4 regions of the Bacillus sp. AP8 genome follow, and region 2 is predicted to be linked to each of the others. Evidence: riboswitches for the same ligand, from Rfam matches in the RefSeq annotation. Region 2 holds a riboswitch; each other region holds the start of a gene.
What was found. A riboswitch is a leader RNA that binds a small molecule or an ion and turns the genes downstream of it on or off. The one in region 2 is predicted to bind cobalamin.

Region 1 (5,358 bases), on a different contig from region 2:
TATCCACCTGTAACATTCTTAAGTGTGATCATTTTCCAACCCCCGATTAATGTACATCATTTTTCTTCATTCTTTGTTTAATTAATAAAATGGTGAAAATAGGCGAACCAATTAATGCCGTCACTACACCGATTGGTAATTCGCTGGGAGCAACTACTGTTCTTGCGATTAAATCCGCCATTACTAAATAAGCTCCACCAATAAATAAAGAAAACGGCAAAACATAACGATGATTAGCACCTGTCACTAATCGAACAAGATGTGGAATAACTAATCCTACAAAACCAATTGCACCTGATACGGCAACGGCCGATCCAGTAAGTATAGATGCACCAATTAAAATAACCTTTTTCTTTTTTCGTACATCCATTCCTGCAAATTGAGCAGATTGTTCCCCAAGTGCCATATTGTTTAATTCTCGATAGTGATATAAAACAATTCCAGTACCTATGATAAAGAAAGGAAAAATCAATTGTACATGCCCCCATCCCCTCATAGCCACACTTCCCATTATCCAATACAAAATATTAGCAATATCTTCTCTCGGTGTTAAAGCTATCATCAGCGAGATAATCGCACTCATAAAAGAAGAAATAATAACTCCCGCTAAAATAATTGTTTCATTCGAGAGTTTGCCTGTAGCAAAATTAGTAATGAAAAGCACAATTAATAATGTGCCTAATCCAAATAAAATAGCAATGACAGGCTGAGTAAAACCTAATAAAAGTGTGGATGGAATTTGAAAAAATATAACTAAAACAGCACCTAAGGATGCACCTGAAGATACACCTATTGTATATGGGTCGGCTAAAGTGTTTCGCAATAATCCTTGAAACGTTGCTCCTGCTAATGACAAGGATGCTCCCACTAAAAAGGCTAAGATGACTCTTGAAAAACGAATTTCCCAAATAATCATTTCTGTACTATTATCTCCATTATAAAAAGACATTCCTGTTAATTTCCCAAAAATAATTTTTAAAATGTCCGAAACAGAAATCGTAACCGATCCTACAAAAACACCTAAAATAAGAGCCGTACATACAAATAAAATGGTAAATATAGATAATACAATTATTTTTTTACTTGAAGACTTCCGGATAGACTGCTTTTGCAATTTCTTCAACTCCATCTACTAAGCGAGGCCCTGGTCTAGAGGTGGTATCATTATTTACGTCGAAAACTTGCTTGTTTTTCACTGCATTCACTTGTTGCCAGCCTTTTCGGTCTAGAACTTGCTTTGTCGCATTTCCAACATAGCTACCATATGTTGTAAGAATCACGTCAGGATTTAATTTAACCGCTTCTTCCTCACTCATTTTCACCCAGCCAACTTGACCTTTTGCAACATTTTCTGCACCTATCATATCAAGCATCTCATTCATAAAAGTATTCTGACCTGTTGTAAAAATCTCTGGTTGAGGGGATATTTCTACCCAAACGCGTTTTTTTGATTCCACTTTTTTCGCTTTATCTTTGATATTATTAATTCTTTCTTTCATATTATTGACAATAGCATTCGCTTCCTCTTCAGTTCCTGTAGCTTTACCGAGGAGGCTAATACCTTTATATGCTTTATCAAAGGATTCCTGTGAACCAATAATGATTGTTGTTATCCCTGCATTTTGCAATTGCTTAATCATATCCGCATGATTTTTGTATTGATATTCCTGTAAAAACACAACATCTGGTTGAAGCGACAAGATTTTTTCGATATTCATGTCTTGTGAGCCAACTTTTTCTTTTTTCAAAGCAGCTTCTGGAAAATTATCATAATCTGATACACCTACAATTTGATCATCAAGACCTAAGGCGAATAATGTTTCCGTAGTACTTGGGAGTAGTGATACAATTTTTTCAGGCTTCTTTTCAATTGTAACCTTATTTCCAACATCATCTTTAATAGTTACAGGAAAACCTTTTGCTTGTGTTGTTGATGATGCTCCTGAGTCATCTTTCTTATTTTCAGATGTCGATCCGCACCCTGCTAACACAGCTAGTAGCAGGATGAATAATAGTGAAAATATACTTAATCCTTTTAATAAACGCTTTTTCATGATGAAAAATCCTCCAAAGTTATGTAATGTAAAAAAACGCATGTGCGATTGTTCAAATTATCATTTGTCATTCTATCTTTTGATTACAAATCCAGTACTCCTTTACTATTAATACTCAATTCCGTAAATAGCATCTACACCCTCTTGGTAATAGTGTTTTTCCTCTTCAATAATAGAAACTAAATCTGCGATATCTTTCATTTCTTGTTTTGCGTCTCGCCCTGTTACAACAACATGTGTTTTAAATGGTTTATTTTTGATCGTTTGAATAACATCATCCAAAGGTAAAACATCATCTATAGGAAAACTATCAATACTTAAGGCATTATTTAATTCATCAAAAATAACAAGATCATATTCTTCACTATTCAGCTTTTCTTTTGCAAATTCCCAAGCTTGTTTCAAGGATTGACGATGTTCTTCTGGGGTTTTTGTCCAAGTAAAACCGATTCCTAGTTGATACACCTCAGCCCCGAGTTTTTCAAGAGAAATTTGTTCTCCATATGTGCGATCAGGAGATTTGATAAATTGAAGAATAATAACTTTAAAATCTCTCCCTAATGCTCTTGCTGCTAAACCAAATGAGGCTGTTGTCTTCCCTTTTCCATTTCCCGTATAAACCAACACTTTCCCAGCAGATTTTGAATCTCTTTTCATTAGTAGCCATCCTCCTCAGTATGAATAAATCATTTGTTACGTAAATAACTTCCCTTAGAATGTACTCATCAAGTAGATTCTTATCTTTCTCTAGTCATTTACATCAATAAGTAGTACTAATAATATGAGACAATGTGAACCTATCATCTAACAGACAATTCAACTCTTACTAACACCACAATTATGCTGTTAGATTTAAAATAATCCATTGTTCACTTTTTAATTCCTTCGTCCCATACAAAAACGAAAAGCCTCAACTGAAAAACAGTCAAGGCTCGAACATACAATACAAATTCACTCTCGACTTACTTTTCCCACCGAAAAACAAGAATAATCTTAATGAGCAGGTTTCCTGGCTTAGCATTATTTCTCTCAAGCCTTCCCAAACATTTGTTCAGTGGCATATCGAGCAATACGAATCATGCTTACAGTAGCGGGGGCTGCATCGGATTCTAACCGATTTCCCTATTACCCTTTGAATACAAGGCACTCATTAAGTGATATTAAGTTAATTGTACAATCTTTTTTATTGTACTGAAAATATAATAAATTGTCATTTTTTTCATTCAAATTAATTTAAAATGCCCAATTTCCTTTTCTAAATATCGGTTCAGCTTTACCATCTTCCGCTATTCCATCTATATCCATTTGATCAGAACCAATCATGAAATCAACATGTGTTATACTTTCATTTGCACCATTTTCATTTAATTCTTCACGAGTCATTGTTTTACCACCGTCTAAATTAAATGCATACGCACTTCCAATTGCTAAGTGGTTCGACGCATTTTCATCAAATAATGTATTATAATATAAAATATTTGATTCAGATATAGGAGAATGATGAGGGACTAATGCCACCTCACCTAAGTAATGCGAACCTTCGTCAGTTGCAATTAATCCTTTTAACACTTCTTCGCCTACTTCAGCTTTCGCATCCACAATGCGTCCATTTTCAAAAGTCAATGTAAATTTATCAATAATGTTACCACCATAGCTTAAAGGTTTTGTACTAGATACTACTCCATTCACACCTGTTTTTAATGGCATTGAAAACACTTCTTCTGTCGGCATATTTGCCATGAATTCAACGCCAGCCTCACTGATGCTACCTGCACCACACCAAATATGTTTTTCTGGAAGTTCCACGGTTAAATCTGTTCCAGGTGCTCTGTAATGTAGCTTTTTATAGTGCTTCTCGTTTAAATAATCTACTTTTGTATGTAAAGATTCATCATGTTTTTTCCAAGCTTCAACCGGATTATCCAAATCGATACGAGTCGCTTTAAATATAGCATCCCACAATAATTCGATGCGCTCTTCTTTCGCTGCTTCTGGGAATACCATATCTGCCCAGCTTTGCGAAGGAACAGCTACAATTGACCAGCATACTTTATCTGCTTGCATAATTTGTCTGAATTTGCTTAGTGCTTGACCAGAAGCCTTTTGACTATTCGCTAAACGTTCTAAATCAATTCCTTTTAATAAATCAGGCGATGAAGAAATTACGGATAAGAATGAAGCGCCTTGTTCAGCCAATTCATTCGTTTCATTAGCTTGATGAACTGGGTATTCTTTAAAGACTTCATCACCTGCATGTTCATATCTTAAGCGTGTGATCGCGTCATCGCTCCATTGCACAATAACATTATGAGCACCTGCTTCATATGCCTTTTTTGTAATAACTCTTACCAATTCAGCACCTTCTAAAGTTGTTCTTATAACAAGCGTTTGTCCTTTTTGAACATTCACTCCAACTTTTACAGCGAGTTCAGCGTATTTTTCTAAATTTTGTTCGAAATTACTCATTACTTACCACTCCTAAACTAAATATTCTATCTAATTGTATCATTGTAATGTGAAATCTTATATGATTTAGTATAGTAATTTTTCAACAATACCTTTCTTTTTTTGCATGTTAAAAGAGAGTTTGTTACTAGAACTGTTGATTCAAACTATACATTCATCAACAACTAGATCCAACCTCTCTCGTTATTTTTACTTCATTATTGAAAATTCAACTCCAATTAGTTCGATTGTTCAGCTTGAGCCTCTAGAATTTCCACTAAGCTTTTTCTTTTTGTGGAAGTAACCATCTCTTTAAATGCGATTTATTTCACAGCCGCAACTTCAACTTGATATTGTTTGTACTCTTTCTCTGAACACAATACAAAATGGCCAGGATTTACTTCACGCATTTTAACTTCTTCATCTTGACTATACTGATGCATAGAAGGGTTATAGGTGATTCGTTTTCTTAAACGTTCACTTACTGGGTCTGGTTGAGGTATAGCAGATAATAATGATTTTGTGTAAGGATGTAGTGGATTTTTGTATAATTCTTCACTCGTAGTTAATTCAACAATTTTGCCAAAATACATAACACCAATTCGATCGCTTATATATTTCACCATCGATAAATCATGAGCAATAAATAAATAAGTTAATCCTTTTTCTTGTTGCAACTTTTTCATTAAGTTAACAACCTGGGCTTGAATGGACACATCGAGGGCAGATATTGGTTCATCAGCAATAATAAAATCTGGTTGTACGGCTAAAGCCCGAGCTATCCCAATTCTTTGTCTTTGTCCACCAGAAAATTCATGTGGATATCGATTGGCATGTTCCTTGTTTAAACCTACAGTTT
Region 2 (5,358 bases):
TAAATAATGAATGAACCTAAAAAAATTGGTATGCTTACACCTTCATCAAATACGATACTAGAGCCAATTTGTTCTAAATTGTTGTGCGATGTCCCTGAAGTAACTTGCCACTTTTCCCGTTTTGAGGTTACTAAAATATCATTAGAACAAGATGCTTTAAGTCAATTTGATTTTGAGCCGATGTTAAAGGCAGCGGAATTATTAGCTCATGCGGAAGTAGATGTAATAGCTTGGAATGGAACATCGGGTGGATGGCTTGGCTTCGAGGTTGATCAAGAACTTTGCAAAGCGATAACAAAAAGAACAGGTATACCCGCTACTACTTCAATGTTATCTCAAGTAAGAGCATTTAAAGAGCATAATATTAAAGCTGTGCACCTTGTTACTCCTTATATATCAGAAATCAACCAATTAATTGTGGAACAATATAAAAAGCATTGTAATGTGGATACAGTTAATGTGGCAGGGCTTGGTCAGACTGTAAACCGTTCTTTTAGTTTAGTAACCCAAGAGAGAATTGAAGAACAAATTAAAGCGGTGTCTGTGTTACCTGCGGATGCCTTAAGTGTGGTGTGTACTAACTTTCCAGCGGTAGATAAGGTGGAATATTATGAAGAAAAATATAATTTGCCAATGTATGACACTATTAATGTACTTATGTGGGAGTGTTTAAAAATAGTGGATTTAGATCCTAGTATTATTAAAGGTTGGGGTAAAGTATTTTCAAGTGTAAATCAAAGTTAGTATAACCATTATTAGGAGCATTCAACCCGTGCAGGGGTTGCAATGCTCTGTTTATTTAGTTTGTAAATAAACAAAGAATATCTGCATGGTGATTAACGTCTTCTCTGACGACTCCATTTCATTTTACGGACAGAAGATTAGCTGTCACAACCCCTTATGCATGCTGTTTTAAAGTGCAGATGTCAAATTGATTATATCATGAATAAATAAAGTTTAAAACTTAGTGAAGTTTTTGGGAAATATAGAATTATTTACTTATTTAAAGTATTAGAAAAATGGGATGGTGGAAAAGAATGATTTCAGTTACTTTTTATAAAGATAAACGCTTGGTTTTGGGAATTAAAACTGAAAAAGGCATTTTAGATGTTGAAGCGGCTTCGACAAAATTTCCTTATATTAACAATATTCCTCTATCCGTATATGATCTAATAAATATAGAAGATATGCATGAAGAAATATCTAAGCTAGTTGCGGCATCTTTGAGGGAAGAAACTTTATTTTTAGAAGAAACTTCCCTTGATTATGGTCCTAGTGTACCTGAACCTAAAAAAATAATTTGTATTGGATTAAACTATAAAAAGCATGCTACGGAGTGTAATTTGCCTTTTCCTTCGAACCCAATTATATTTAGTAAATTTAATAATACTATTAATGCTCACGATAAAGAGATTATGTTACCTCATACTTCATCACAAGTTGATTATGAAGCAGAATTAGCAATAATTATAGGGAAAAAGGCAAGAAATGTTAAAAAAGAAGATGCCCTTTCAGTTATTTATGGATACTGTATTGCAAATGATATTTCTGCACGTGACTTACAATCACAAAGCTCTCAATGGTTACTTGGTAAAACAAGTGATGGTTTCTGTCCAATTGGACCATATTTGGTGAGCAAGGATGAGATAGAGGATCCCGACGACTTAAATATAACCTCTTATGTAAATGGAGAAATTCGTCAGAAATCTAATACATCTGATATGATTTTCAGTTGTAGAGAACTTATAACTTATATTTCGGAATATTTTACTCTTCAACCAGGCGATGTCATTTTGACAGGTACGCCAGAAGGAGTTATTTTGGGCTATCCTGAAGAGAAAAGGGTATGGTTAAAAGATGGTGATGTGGTAAAAGTTACAATTGATAAACTTGGTACATTATCAAACATTTTTATACAAAATACCAGAGAGTAATTTATAAAAAATAAAACTGGAACTGATTGAAAATATAGAGTTATTTTTGGTAAAACTTGTTTATTGAAAAATTTTTATAAACATAATTACAGGTTTAGTTTTGGATAATCAATATACTAAAAGGTGTAGCTTAAAGGCTTAATTTTACGTCTTCTTTCGCTAAAAACTTGGAATACTCAATTGATATTCTGAGTTTTTAGCAGTTTTTTTTGAAAAATTAAATAGATTTTACTATACTATAGTAATGCACAAAACGCTACTATATTGTCTTATATGAGTATAGTATCTTGTACGTTTGTTGCTGCACTTCTATAATAGAAATAGAGAACGTCATAAAGAGTAAAGGAGAGTAGCTTTGAAGATTCAAAAAACAACCATATGTGCTTTACTAATTGCGATGTGTTTTATAGGAGCAAATATTAAAGTAATGGGGTCCATTGCTTTTGATGCAGCTCCAGCTTTTATTGGAACACTGTTATTGGGTCCGGGCTTTGGAATGGCTCTTGGATTTCTTGGACATATGATTTCATCCTTAATAGCTGGATTTCCGCTATCCTTTCCAGTTCATCTCATAATAGCGATAATGATGGCTATTACTATGTTTTTGTATAGTGTAACACGTAGATGGATTGGCAAAAAAATAAATCAAGCTTTTGGTATTGGGATATCAGTCGTGATTGCATTTATCTTTAATTGTCCATTATCACTTTTAGCTTTATATCCAATTTTAAAAGATGTGATTTTTGTATTATTCCCAGCACTTGCCATTGCTTCGGTTTGTAATATAGTAGTTGCTGAAATTGTTTTTGCAGCACTACCTTTAAAGTGGAAGAAAAAGTATATAAGCCCTTCTACCATTTAACAGAATAATAACTGTTTAGAGATCAGGGAAAGAGGTGAGAATCCTCTACAGACCCTAACTACTGTAATGATGATGAAATCTCAGGATAAACCACTTAATCATAATGATTTGGGAAGGTGAGAGAGTAAGATGAATCTAAGTCAGGATACCTCCTTTAAACAGAATTTTCACAACATTTTTTCAGGGAGCATGTTGTCTTTATACATATTTTGTGTTGACTATTAGAAGAAGGCATAATTTTGTTGTATAAGGCACTAGGCTCCCAAAAGCCTAGTGCTTTTTTATATAGGTTATTTCGCATACTTTGTTTCCTATGAACAAATAGTGAATACGGGCAGAGTTAAATTCAGGGTTCGCTTATCACGGAACGGGCGGGTGATCCTCTTCGGTAAATAGAGCTTGCGGGGTGTCTGACCAATCCTACTATTCCGACTCGTACCTAACGATCCTATCGACTTTTATATACAATAAAACATGTTTGTGAAAAAATTGTAACCAAATTACTGTTAGTAACTTTATTGATTTTTATTTAAAGGAGTTGAGATAGCTCATGGAAATAGTAAGAGGTAAAGCAAAGCCGATAATGGTTCAAGGAACTCATTCTGATTCAGGAAAGAGTATTTTTGTGACAGCCTTATGCAAAATATTTTCAGAAGATGGTTTAAAGGTAGCGCCTTTTAAATCACAGAATATGGCTTTGAATTCATATATAACAAATGATGGTCTTGAAATTGGGAGAGCTCAAGGAATACAAGCTGAAGCAGCAGGAGTAGATGCATCTGTTCACATGAATCCTATATTAATAAAGCCATCTGGAGATATGAAATCTCAGGTTGTTTTACACGGAAAGCCATATAGTGATATGAAGGCGGCGGTTTATCGTCAGAATTTTTTTGAAACGGGTTTGCAAGCTATTAGTGAATCGTTTAAGAAGCTAGCAGATGAGTATGATTGCATTGTTATAGAAGGGGCTGGTTCACCGGCGGAAATAAATTTAAATGATCGAGAATTGGTCAATATGAGATTAGCTAGACTTGTTGATTCACCTGTAATTCTAGTTGGTGATATTGATCGTGGCGGGGTTTTTGCTAGTTTAGTAGGTACATTGCAGTTGTTGTCCGAGGAAGATCGAAAACGAGTGAAAGGGGTCATAATTAATAAATTTCGAGGAGATGTAACGCTTTTACAACCTGGACTGGATTGGTTTGAGGAATATACTAGTGTTCCGGTTTTAGGGGTTATTCCTTATATTCCTAATTTAGAAATTGACGGTGAAGATAGTCTGTCCCTTGCTCAATATAGCATAAGAGGTACGAATGATGAGGCGGATATTGATATAGCTGTCATTGCACATCCAACCTTTTCTAATTTCACAGATCTGGATCCATTACGTTTAGAAAAAGATTGTAATGTTCGTTTTGTAAAAAAAACCAGTCAACTAGGTAATCCCGATGTTATTATCATTCCAGGAACGAAAAACTCTGCTTACGCAATGGAATTTATGAAAGAAACTGGTTTAGATAGAAAGATTCTCTCATTAGTGAAAAAAGGTACTTACATTTTTGGAATTTGTGGTGGATATCAACTTTTAGGTAAAGAATTACTTGATGAATATCAGGTTGAATCAGATATTACAAAGATTTTAGGCTTGGGTTTACTACCGATAGTCACTGAGATGAAGCAAGACAAGAAAACAGTTATAACAAATGGATTTACGAAATGCTTTGGTGAAGAGATGATTCCTTTAAAGGGCTATGAAGTGCATATGGGTATTTCTAAAACGACTGAATATGTACCTTGCTTTGCTTTTTTAAATGGTGAAGAAGAGGGGTGCTGTATGAATAATGGGAAAATTATCGGCACTTATTTACATCATATATTTCATAACAATGAATTTCGTGGGGTGTTTTTAAATCAAGTGCGTGCAACTATAGGTCTACCATCTATAGAGCGTACACTTGATGTAGAGGTATTAAAAGAAAATGAGTATAGACGTTTAGCAAACCATGTACGTCAAAATGTAGATATAGAAAAAATTTACGAAATTTTACATCGATGAGAAAAGGGGAAAGGCAATGAGTGAAAAATTGCAATCTGTCATTAAAGAAATTAATGAGGTAAATCATCACATGGGTGAGATCGCCCTACAACATATTAATAATTTGACAAAGCCAATTGGGAGTTTAGGAGATATAGAAAAAGTGGCAATCCAGCTTACAGAAATTACAGGGGAGAAGATGCCTACTGTGTACCCTCCGGGTGTCATTGTATTTGCAGCAGACCATGGTATAGCAGAAGAAAAAGTATCAGCCTATCCACAAGAAGTAACAGCTCAAATGGTGATGAACTTTTTAAATGGTGGAGCGGCCATTAATGTTTTTACAAAAAATGTGAACGGATTAATAGAAATTGTTGATGTTGGTGTTAAATCGGATCTCTATGCAGACGGATTATGTATTGAAAAAGTAGCATATGGAACGAAGAATTTTGCAAAGGGCCCAGCAATGACAAAGGAAGAAGCGATTCGTTCTATTGAAGTTGGAATAAAACGGGCGGAAAACA
Region 3 (5,358 bases), on a different contig from region 2:
TTTTGATCTACATTATTTTTTTTCTTCTTTCCTTTGGAAAAACCGATAAAATAGCCTATAAAACCTGCTCCTAAACCTGCTTGAAGCGAAAATAATAAACTTTCAATCTCTCCACTTGGTGGCTCCAATATGGAACTAAACCAAGGCTCATAATCAGGAGCGATATTTCCAATTTCAGCCTCAGCCTCTCCATCAGCTCCACCAAACTCTGCTCCTTTTTGAAGAAATAAAGGAAATATGGCTAGTATAATAACAAATAAGATGAGAAGGAGATTTTTTTTCATTTTAATGAGCCTCCTTTGTAAATACTTTTAATTTCATTAATTCTGCAACATTATATTTTCTTAGTACGTTCATTACGACTACTGTTAGTATACCTTCACTAATGGCTAATGGAATTTGTGTTACAGCAAAGATTCCTGCAAATTTTGTAAATGACGCCATAAAGCCACCAACTTCAGATGGAAAGGCTAAAGCCAATTGAATAGATGTAAAAATATAGGTTCCTAAATCACCTAAGGATGCAGCTAAAAAGACAGCAACGGAGAAGGAGAGACCAACTTTTTTAGCTCCTTTAAAAATGAAAAAGGCAATTATTGGGCCGGCAATTGCCATTGAAAAAGTATTGGCACCTAATGTAGTTAAACCGCCATGAGCTAATAATAATGATTGAAATAAAAGAACAATAAATCCTATAACGCTCATTGCAGCTGGACCAAATAAAATTGTACCAAGTCCCACACCAGTAGGATGCGAACAACTACCTGTAACAGAAGGGATTTTTAATGCGGATAATACAAATGCGAATGCACCCGATAAACCTAACATCATTTTCACTTCTGGGTTTTCCTGCGTAATTTTTTTGATTGTGAGTAAACCAGCAATTAGAAATGGTAATGAAATCGCCCACCAAAAAATCGCCCACTCAGCTGGTAAGAATCCTTCCATAATATGCATCGCAAATGCTTTTTTTGGAACAAACAGCAAAAATACGATAAAGTACAAAATCTTGTAATTCAATCTTTTCTTCATTTTCCAATCTCCTTTAAAGTTTTTTGAAAAGTGCTTTTTTATAAGGGCCTTTTGGCAAATTTTATTGTCTAGGAACAAGTATTGAGTATAGTTGAGTAGAATTCTGCTTCATGATGCACGCTTTTCACTGGGGTAGGCAGTGAGCCAGCTTTTTGCTACGCACTTGAGCAGGCTCGCCCTTTACACTCCAATCAACCTTTAAAAACTCTCAATCTTCTAAACACAGCCTTTAATAAAACAAAAAAGCACTTTCCTCAATAAAGGATAAAGTGCTTGATTTACCATTAAATAAACAGAATGAAACCAATCTGTTCTATCAGCGCACCCATCCTCGTGGGTATTACATTCACTATATTAAATGGCAGGTCTCCTGGCTTCGAATCAACACTTGATTTCACCTTCCCATTTCAATACTAGAAACAGTGGTATAAGAAATAAAGCTCCTCGTTACAGTGGCGGGACCGCTTCGGATTGACACCGAATTCCCTTTTAAGCTAAATGCTACTATGAGCTTTAGCACCATTAAGTGTATTCAATTTTTGTTCCGATAAACATTTTATCACGAATATTTTTAAAATTCTATACATAAATTTCATTTCTTTTTGGAATTATCAAAAAATATTTTTTCGAGAAAAAACGCTGTAATAGCAATGGTTTAGCACCTTTTTGAACCAATGTACTGAATTTTTCATATTTTAAAAGCAGATATTCTGTTGTATGATGTACATAGTTTTTAGATATTGAAATAATTTATTTGTTTTACCTATGTATAGATTTTTACGTTCTACTAATAAGAAAACTACTAATACTGGGTTGAATACAAATATCGGATGAAATGTCTAGTGTTTCGTCTATATTTTATAACTTAATAAGTATGATTAGTTCTCGGTGTGATTTTTCTGTAATACAAAAGTTAAAGATTAATAGAAAATACATTGAGTTAAATGGGAAATCAGTGTAAATCTGATGCAGCCCCCGCTACTGTAATGCTGATGAAATTGTTATGACCACTGGCAAATTGCTGGGAAGGAACAAGAGTAAAATGACGCTAAGCCAGGAGACCTGCTTTTCATACGTGATGATCATTACTTTTCGGTGGGAAAGGTAAAAGAGCTACTATTTGTATGAGAATGTCATGGACTTTTTAACGATGTCTCTTTTTCATGCTTATAGCTTTTTTATGAAACCTTATTCGATAGAGTAAGGTTTTTTCTTTTTTACTTTTTATCTGTTCAATCAGAATAAGTAAGACCGAAAAATAGTCTGGTAAATTTTGAACGAATGAAGGATGGGAAGTTGAATGACAACATGGAATTTAAATGGGACAAGTACTCATTTGTTTATGTGTAATGGTAGCAGTTGCAATCGAAAAGATGCAGAAGAAGTAACTCTTGCAATACGTGATGAAATTGCAAAACAAGGATTAGATGAACATATTCATACAACAAGAACTCGATGTAATGGCCGTTGTAAAGATGCGCCTGTCGTAATCGAGTTTCCAAAAGGTCTTTGGTACGGCTCACTAACACCTGAACTTGGTAGAGAAATCGTTCAAAAATACAATCAAGAACCAATTATGGATTATGTTAGTTATCAATTTATTGATGGAAAAATGGCTAGAAATCAAAAATATAAAGCGATTAATGGAATCTCTAAGAAAAAATAAGATGTCCGAGACATAAAGGAGTGTTTTCATTGAGCGAAAAAGGCAAATTGTTTTTAGTAGGATTTGGTCCTGGTAATTATGAACATATTACAACACGGGCAGTCGAAGCAATACGAGAAAGTGATATAGTACTTGGTTACAAAACATATGTCGATCTCATTCAGGGTTTAATCTCTGATAAAACCGTTGTTAGTACAGGAATGACTGAAGAAGTGAGTCGTGCACAAGAGGCTGTTAAACAAGCGGAACTTGGAAAAAAAGTAGCTGTTATTTCCAGTGGGGATTCTGGTGTATACGGTATGGCCGGGCTCGTATATGAAGTATTGGTTGAAAAAGGCTGGAAAGAAGAAAGTGGTATCGCAATAGAAATAATACCAGGAATTTCTGCTATAAATTCCTGTGCATCTTTGTTAGGTGCTCCGATTATGCATGATGCTTGTACAATTTCATTAAGTGATCACCTAACGCCTTGGGAGCTTATTGCCAAAAGAGTAGATGCAGCCGGACAAGCGGATTTTGTTATTGCGTTATATAACCCACGTAGTGGTAGGAGAACAAGACAAATTGTGGAAACTCAAAAGATTCTTTTGAAATATCGCTCACCTGATACACCAGTTGGATTAGTGAAAGGGGGCTACCGTGATACACAATCAGTTGTTATGACTACATTAAGCGACATGCTAAATCATGAAATTGGAATGCTAACAACAGTCATTATCGGAAATTCTTCCACATTTTTTTATGAAGGTAAAATGATTACACCGAGGGGCTATCAAAGGAAATATACACTTGGTTCGGAAAAACAACCGTTAAAGCCTCATCAACGTTTAAAGAAGGAAGCAGAACCTTGGGCATTAAATCAAGAAACAGTGATTACAGAGATCATACAAGACAAAAACACATCATCGTTAGAAATCGCGTTAGAAGCATTAGCGCTAATTGATGGAGAAAAAAGAGAGTATATACAACCAAAGTTAGAATCCATATTTGAACTTGCAGTAAGTCCTGGAGTTGCCAATAAACAATTTTCAACTCAGCAAATGTTAACACTTGTTGAAGTTGTAGGAGATAAGGGAACGATGGAATATACTCCAGATCATCAAATAGTTCTACGTATCCCAACTGTACAACCAGAGGTTATTACGAAGAAACTTCAAGATGCTGCTTTTTTACTTTCACCAATCGGGGATGTCGTTACGATAAAAGCTTGCGATTTCTGCGATGGTGAAAAGGCGGAATCTATCCCATATGCAGAGGAAATTCAAGAATTAGTCGAAGGAATAAGTTTACCTAAACGATTAAATATCGGCTTTAACGGTTGTGGTATGGCGTGTTATCAAGCCGTCATGAACGATATAGGAATAGTTTTTAGAAAAGGTAAATTTGATTTGTTTCTTGGAGCAAAGCCTGTTGGTAGAACAGCACATCCAGGTCAGCCGGTTGAGGAGGGAATTCCTCCTGAACAAATAGTTGGGAAGATAAAAGCTATTATTGACAATTATAAGGAAAATGCACATCCAAATGAAAGATTATTTAAGTATTTTAAACGTGTAAAAGAAATTGAAGGATATAAGTTTCAGGATATGTCACCAAAAATTGAAATTGCTCCTGCACCTTGTGGAGATTAAAGGGGGAAATGAAATATGAAGGCTGTCTTATTTGTAGGTCATGGAAGTCAATTAAAAGAAGGAAATCAAGAAGTCAGTGCATTTGTTGAAAAAATGCTACCAACTATGGATGGAAATTTAATAGTAGAAACTTGCTTTTTGGAGTTTGAAACACCGAATATTCCACAAGGAATTGCTGCATGTGTGAATAGAGGAGCAACAGATATTCATGTAATTCCGATTATTTTGTTACCAGCTGGTCATTCGAAAATTCATATCCCAGCGGCAATTGACGAGGCAAAGGAAAAGTATCCGAATGTGAACTTTACATATGGTAGACCTATTGGAGTACATGAGCAGATTCTTGAAATACTAACATCTCGCTTACAAGAAGCAGGTCTAGATATAAATGTTAACCATGAAGAGACTGCTATTCTATTAATCGCTAGAGGAGGAAGTGATCCTGATGCCAATAGTGATTTTTACAAAATTTCAAGATTACTTTGGGAGAAGTTAGATGTAAAGTATATTGAAAATGCATTTATGGGTGTAACATCTCCTTCTGTAGATGAAGGAATAGAGCGTTGCTTAAAACTAGGTGCCAAAAAAATTATCATGCTTCCTTATTTCTTGTTCACTGGTGTTTTAATGGAAAGAATGGCTGATTGGAAGGATATCTATGAAAAGCAGTATCCAGAATGTGAATTCGTTTTAGCTGAATATTTTGGTTACGATCCTAAGCTGCAAATTATTTTACAAGACCGTGTGGCTGAGGCTTTACAAGGAACTGTAAAAATGAACTGTGATACTTGTAAATATCGAATTGATGCGATGGAGTTTGTTGACCATCATCATCACCATGATCATTCCCACCATCACCATCACCATCATGAACATCATGATAAAACGGAGTCGGTGAAATGATTTTATTTTTAGCAGGTACTAGTGATGCAAGAGAATTAGCCATTTCCATAGAAGCAGAAGGGTATCCAGTTTTGGCTACGGTCGTAACTGAATCGGCTGCTAATAGCTTGAAAGCAGAGGGCTTGCATG
Region 4 (5,358 bases), on a different contig from region 2:
ACCAAGAAGAGGAATTGATTTACCAGATTTAACAGGTACTTTTACATTTATTGCAGCAGGTAAGAATGATCCTATTTGTCCAGCGCAAGAATCAGAAGAATTATTGAGAACACTAAATCAAGCGGGTTCTGATGTATCCATATATTGGGAGAATTTTGGTCATTCGTTAACTCGCACTGAGGTTGAAGAAGCAGCGAAGTGGTATAAAAGCATTTTTAGTAATTAGATTGGTTGATATTAGGAATCCTTTTGGGAGGTGATTCCTAGAAATATACGAGAAGGGTGAATACAACATGGGGTTTTTAAATAGATTATTTACTAAAAAAACTAATGGTGAGGAGAATGTGAAAATGGAAAATGTTAAACTAGCAGTTATTTATTATAGTTCAGGTGGTACAAATTACAAAATGGCTAAAATGGCAGAAGAGGGTGCTAAAGCTGCTGGAGCAGAAGTCAAAGTATTGAAAGTAGCTGAAACAGCACCCCAAGCTGCAATTGAGTCGAATCCTGCATGGAAAGCTCATCTGGAAGCAACGAAAGATGTTCCAGAGGTTACTCTAGCGGATTTAGAATGGGCAGATGCCATTATCTTCTCTGTTCCAACTCGCTTCGGTAACATGCCTGGTCAAATGAAGAATTTCTTGGATACAACAGGTGGTTTATGGTTCAACGGAAAATTAGTCAATAAAGTAGTTAGTGCAATGAGCTCGGCCCAAAATGCACATGGTGGTCAGGAAGCAACTATTTTATCTCTTTATACAACTATGTATCATTGGGGTGCAATCGTTGCAGCTCCTGGTTATACTGATCCTGTAACATTTGCAGCAGGAGGAAATCCATACGGAACTAGTGTAACTGTTAATCAACAAGGTGAAATGGTTGAAGACGTTGAAGAGGCAATTAAGCATCAAGCGAAACGTACAGTCACTATCGCTGAAGCGATAAAAAAAGCAAATCAATAAGTATTTTTAATAAAGGAGCCTCGTTGATGAGACTCCTTTATCTTTTGAGGGTGGGTATGAAGTAAAATAATCTTTCATTGACCTCAATGTGTACGAAAGTCTATTTGTAAGAGAAATGTAAGTAGTAATCTGTAAAATCTTATTTAAGGTGAAAATAAGATATGGATTACAAAAGAGATCTTCCAATCATAGTTTAACTTAGACATATACTGATTGCCTGATTAAACGTTTTTGGCTATCTAGAGGATTCTTGTATACATCAATCTATAGTGTCATATATGGAAGTATGTATTATTGAGCAACTTACTATAATATGCATCTATTGCCATGTTATGATAGAAGATAAGTGAATAAACCTTGCAGAGAAAAAAGACTATTAGATTAGTTAAAAGGGAATTCGGTGTAAGTCCGAAGCTGTTTCCGCAACTGTAAGTGCTGATGAAATAAGAAAATACCACTGTTTTAAGCATTTGTGTTTGAAATGGGAAGGTTCTTAAAGTAAGATGACGCACAAGCCAGGATACCTACTTTTTTTTCATCGTATTTTACTCTTCGGAAGTTAAGAGGATTGTATGGCAAATTTTCATCTTATTTAATTATAAAATAATGGATGACGAATGCCGGCCAATAATCTTGGGTGGCTTTTTTTATGAGAAAAGAAGATGTTTCTATATGACAATAGGAATTCTATCAAATAGTAGAAAGTGGTCATATAAGAGGAATATTGGCTTAATCTTGTAATTTATGACACTACAAGAAATACGAGAGGTCCATCGCTAATATATAAGGAGGTTCATATGTATATGGTAAAGAAAGACTTACGCTTTTTATGCTATCCGTATATGAGAGAATCGGCATCAACTGTTGACTTTGAGATTAGAACGGACTCTTTAGCAACACGGATTGGGCTAGCTGCCTCATTAACGAAAGACATTTCCATTGTTCATAAGGATTTAATGTACTTAATTGAAATGGCTTATCACCTTAATGGTTCTGCTCGTGGTAAAGTGGCGATAACTGAGGAAGATCTCGACCGTCTTAGCTCCATGTACGACTTCTATGTTTCTGAAGTTAAAGAAAGGATAGAAACATTTGTGCTTCCGCAAGGATCTACTGCCGCTTGTGTATTGCATACTTGTAGAAGTGAAGCGAAGAAATCTGTCCGAGCTCTACACAAAGTGAGCTTAGAAATGGATGTTGAGAAAATTCTATTTGATTATGCGCATTTGTTAGCAAACGTTCTATTTGTAATGGCTGTATATGTGAATAAGCAAAAGGAATTAACTGAAGTTGAATTTATAAGTAAATCCTATGATACGAGAAAAAAGAAAAAGTCGGGGGAATAACGAATGAAGAAGATGAAATTATTTAGCTTGATTTCCGCTCTATTATTAGCCTTGTTTTTAACTGCGTGTGGCAGTGATAATCAAACAAAAAAGCAAAATGAATCAAAAGATGCAAAAACCGAAGTGCAAGCATATAAAGTCAAAGATGATACAGGAGCAGAAATTACTTTTGACAAAGTTCCAGAAACAGTTGTTTCCCTACAACCAAGTAACACAGAGATTTTGTTTGAATTAGGTGTGGGAGATAAGCTTGTTGGTGTTACAGATTATGATAACTATCCTGAAAAAGCGAAAGAAATCAAACGAGTTTCGGACTCAGTTAACGTAAATACAGAAGAAGTAATAGCTTTGAAGCCTGATGTTGTAATTGCCTATACAATCGGTGATGAAAAAGTCCTTCAACCAATAAAAGATGCAGGAATTCCTATTTTCGTTATTCAATCAGCAGCAACTATTGATGACGTATATGGAGACATTGAACAATTAGCGGCAGTAATGGGAGTAGAAAAAAAGGGGAAAGAAATTATTTCTCATATTAAAGAACAATTTACTTCTGTTCAAGAAAAAGTAGCTAGTATAGATACAAAAGCGAAAGTTTACTATGAAATTAGTCCTTCTCCAGATATTTATACAACAGGTGCAAAAACATTCCAGCAAGAAATCTTAGACAGTGCTGGAGTGGAGAATATTTTTGCGGATAAAGAAGGTTGGATGAAGCCTACTGAGGAAGAAATTATTAAGCGTAACCCACAAGTGATATTAACAACAGTAAATTATATTGATAATCCGGTAGATGAAATTAAAAATCGGAAAAGCTGGAATAACCTTGATGCAGTGAAGAATAATCAAGTTATCCAATTAGATGCTGATATTATGTCTCGTCCAGGACCGCGTATTGGGGAAGCTGTAGAGCTTGTAGCTAAAGCTGTATATCCTGATTTATTTAAATAATAGTTTTGTTAAGTCATAATGTTGTGATTTTGATACTGTACATGTAAATAAACTAATGAAATAACCGTTAAAAAAACCGCGAATGTATCATCCGCGGTTTTTTGGGGGCTATTCTTCAATATGAAAATCTGTCGTTTGTGTGCTAGTGTGTTTCCATTTTAGAGCATAAAATACATAACAAAGTATAAAGAAACCTACACCGATTAGTAGTCCAGTTAGTTGAGTGGAATCAAATGCTAGAAAAATTAATATAGTTATGCAAAAAAGGATACAAACAATGGGAACGATCGGATAAAAAGGTACTTTATATTTTAAATCATTCAGTTTACCTCCTGCTTTCAAATACTTTCGTCGAAACATAAATTGTGAGAAAGCTATACCAATCCAAGAAATTGTGACTGAAATACCTGCGATAGACATAAGTAATACAAATACAGTATCAGCAGCTATAAAGCTTGTTAACAGAGATAATAGTGAGAATATAATGGTAAATACGAGTGCAATGAATGGCACCTTTCGCTTTGTAAGTTTGCCGAATGCTTTTGGAGCCATTCCTTCATGAGCCATGGACCAAAGCAGACGAGTTGAAGCATATAAGCAGGAATTTCCTACAGATAAAATGGCAGTCAAAATAACAAAGTTCATGATGTCGGGTGCAAATGGAATTCCAGCAAGGTCCATTAAAGTTACGAACGGACTTTCTAATAAACCTAGCTCAGTAGAAGGAAATACTGCTGATAATACAAGAATAGAAGAGATATAGAATATAATAATTCTTAATAATACATTTCTGATTGCGCGAGGTATATTCTTTTGAGGATTTTCACTTTCGCCAGCAGCGATACCGATTAATTCAGATCCTTGATAGGAAAAAATAACATTCATCATCGTCACAAATATGATTCCGATTCCTTGCGGAAAAAGATGATTCCAGCCTAGATTACTGAAATGTGGAGCTGGACGATCTGATAAATCTAATACTCCAAATATTGCACCAAATCCGACGACAATAAAAAATAGTACAGCTACAACTTTTATACCGGATAGCCAATATTCAGCTTCTGCAAAGCCTTTTGTTGTTAATGCATTAATGCCGAATAATAACACAATAAAAATGAAACACCAAATCCAAGTTGGTATATCTGGAAACCAACGGTGCATTAATATTCCAGCAGCAGTAAACTCTACTCCGGCTGTTGTAGCAGAGCCAATAAAATACATCCATCCTAATGAAAAGCCAGCTGCGGGACTAATAAACTTTGTTGCGTAAGTTTGAAAAGAACCGGTAACTGGCATATATACAGCAAGCTCTCCTAAACAAACCATTACTAAATATAAGATGATGCCGCCAATTAAATACCCTATTAAAGCACCACCTGCTCCAGCTTGATTGATTGTAAAGCCGGCATTCAAAAATAAGCCCGTTCCAATAACGCCACCAAGAGATAGCATAAATAGATGCCTATTTTTCATTGATCGATTCAATTGGTTATGTCGTATATCGTTATTTTTCAATAGCTACACATCCTTCAAAATCTATTGTGGTATAGATACATAACTAGTAGATTATGGCTTACTTCCTTACTACAGGACAGGTTAAGCAGGTTGGTCCACCAGTTCCCAGATAGGAAATTTCACGCCCTTTATATTCAAAAACTGTCGCTCCGACGTTTAATAATTGTTGTTTTGTACTTGGATTTCCCTCAATCATGACACAAACTCTGGGTGCTAGTGCAAGGACATTGCATCCTAAATTATGGTATTCTTTTTCGGGTACTTCAACGAGTTCAAATCCGCGTTTAATTAAAAGTTGACGTAAAAAAACGGGCATTAATCTGGAATGAATAACAGCCAAATTAGAATCAACGATGGATATAAAGGACATTAAATGAAGGCACTCCTCTTCGCCTTGATCGTGAGGAAGTTGAACGACTATCACTTCAGCGACTACTTCTTTTGTCATTTCTTTAATTTGGTGAATGGCTTCATCATTTGTTCGATAGCCTCTTCCAATAAGTAGTGTTCGATCATTTAGCCAGACGAGATCTCCTGCATCTGCAACGGCTTCTCCATATAATTCACCAAGAATAGGGATTGAT

Region 1: another riboswitch for cobalamin. It lies ahead of BN349_RS05550 (cob(I)yrinic acid a,c-diamide adenosyltransferase); the one in region 2 lies ahead of BN349_RS09100 (cobyric acid synthase).
Region 3: another riboswitch for cobalamin. It lies ahead of BN349_RS05045 ((2Fe-2S) ferredoxin domain-containing protein); the one in region 2 lies ahead of BN349_RS09100 (cobyric acid synthase).
Region 4: another riboswitch for cobalamin. It lies ahead of BN349_RS17260 (hypothetical protein); the one in region 2 lies ahead of BN349_RS09100 (cobyric acid synthase).

The regions. Positions count from the first base shown of each region.
Region 1 covers NZ_CAPG01000027.1:174,515-179,872, reverse strand. Annotated here, with positions in the region: gene BN349_RS23410 (ABC transporter ATP-binding protein) at 1-32, opposite strand, end outside; gene BN349_RS05560 (FecCD family ABC transporter permease) at 47-1,114, opposite strand; gene BN349_RS05555 (ABC transporter substrate-binding protein) at 1,080-2,054, opposite strand; gene BN349_RS05550 (cob(I)yrinic acid a,c-diamide adenosyltransferase) at 2,163-2,711, opposite strand; cobalamin riboswitch at 3,037-3,220, opposite strand; gene BN349_RS05545 (aminopeptidase) at 3,288-4,520, opposite strand; gene BN349_RS05540 (ABC transporter ATP-binding protein) at 4,823-5,358, opposite strand, start outside.
Region 2 covers NZ_CAPG01000035.1:11,893-17,250, reverse strand. Annotated here, with positions in the region: gene BN349_RS09115 (maleate cis-trans isomerase family protein) at 7-744, shown strand; gene BN349_RS09110 (fumarylacetoacetate hydrolase family protein) at 1,038-1,934, shown strand; gene BN349_RS09105 (ECF transporter S component) at 2,290-2,796, shown strand; cobalamin riboswitch at 2,798-2,967, shown strand; gene BN349_RS09100 (cobyric acid synthase) at 3,347-4,855, shown strand; gene cobT (nicotinate-nucleotide--dimethylbenzimidazole phosphoribosyltransferase) at 4,872-5,358, shown strand, end outside.
Region 3 covers NZ_CAPG01000027.1:69,006-74,363, forward strand. Annotated here, with positions in the region: gene BN349_RS05035 (energy-coupling factor ABC transporter substrate-binding protein) at 1-284, opposite strand, end outside; gene BN349_RS05040 (energy-coupling factor ABC transporter permease) at 286-1,032, opposite strand; cobalamin riboswitch at 1,376-1,571, opposite strand; cobalamin riboswitch at 1,926-2,116, shown strand; gene BN349_RS05045 ((2Fe-2S) ferredoxin domain-containing protein) at 2,333-2,698, shown strand; gene cobJ (precorrin-3B C(17)-methyltransferase) at 2,728-4,326, shown strand; gene BN349_RS05055 (sirohydrochlorin chelatase) at 4,342-5,229, shown strand; gene cobK (precorrin-6A reductase) at 5,226-5,358, shown strand, end outside.
Region 4 covers NZ_CAPG01000072.1:12,740-18,097, reverse strand. Annotated here, with positions in the region: gene BN349_RS17270 (alpha/beta hydrolase) at 1-226, shown strand, start outside; gene wrbA (NAD(P)H:quinone oxidoreductase) at 351-962, shown strand; cobalamin riboswitch at 1,315-1,508, shown strand; gene BN349_RS17260 (hypothetical protein) at 1,760-2,308, shown strand; gene BN349_RS17255 (ABC transporter substrate-binding protein) at 2,312-3,259, shown strand; gene BN349_RS17250 (amino acid permease) at 3,368-4,774, opposite strand; gene BN349_RS17245 (dimethylarginine dimethylaminohydrolase family protein) at 4,833-5,358, opposite strand, start outside.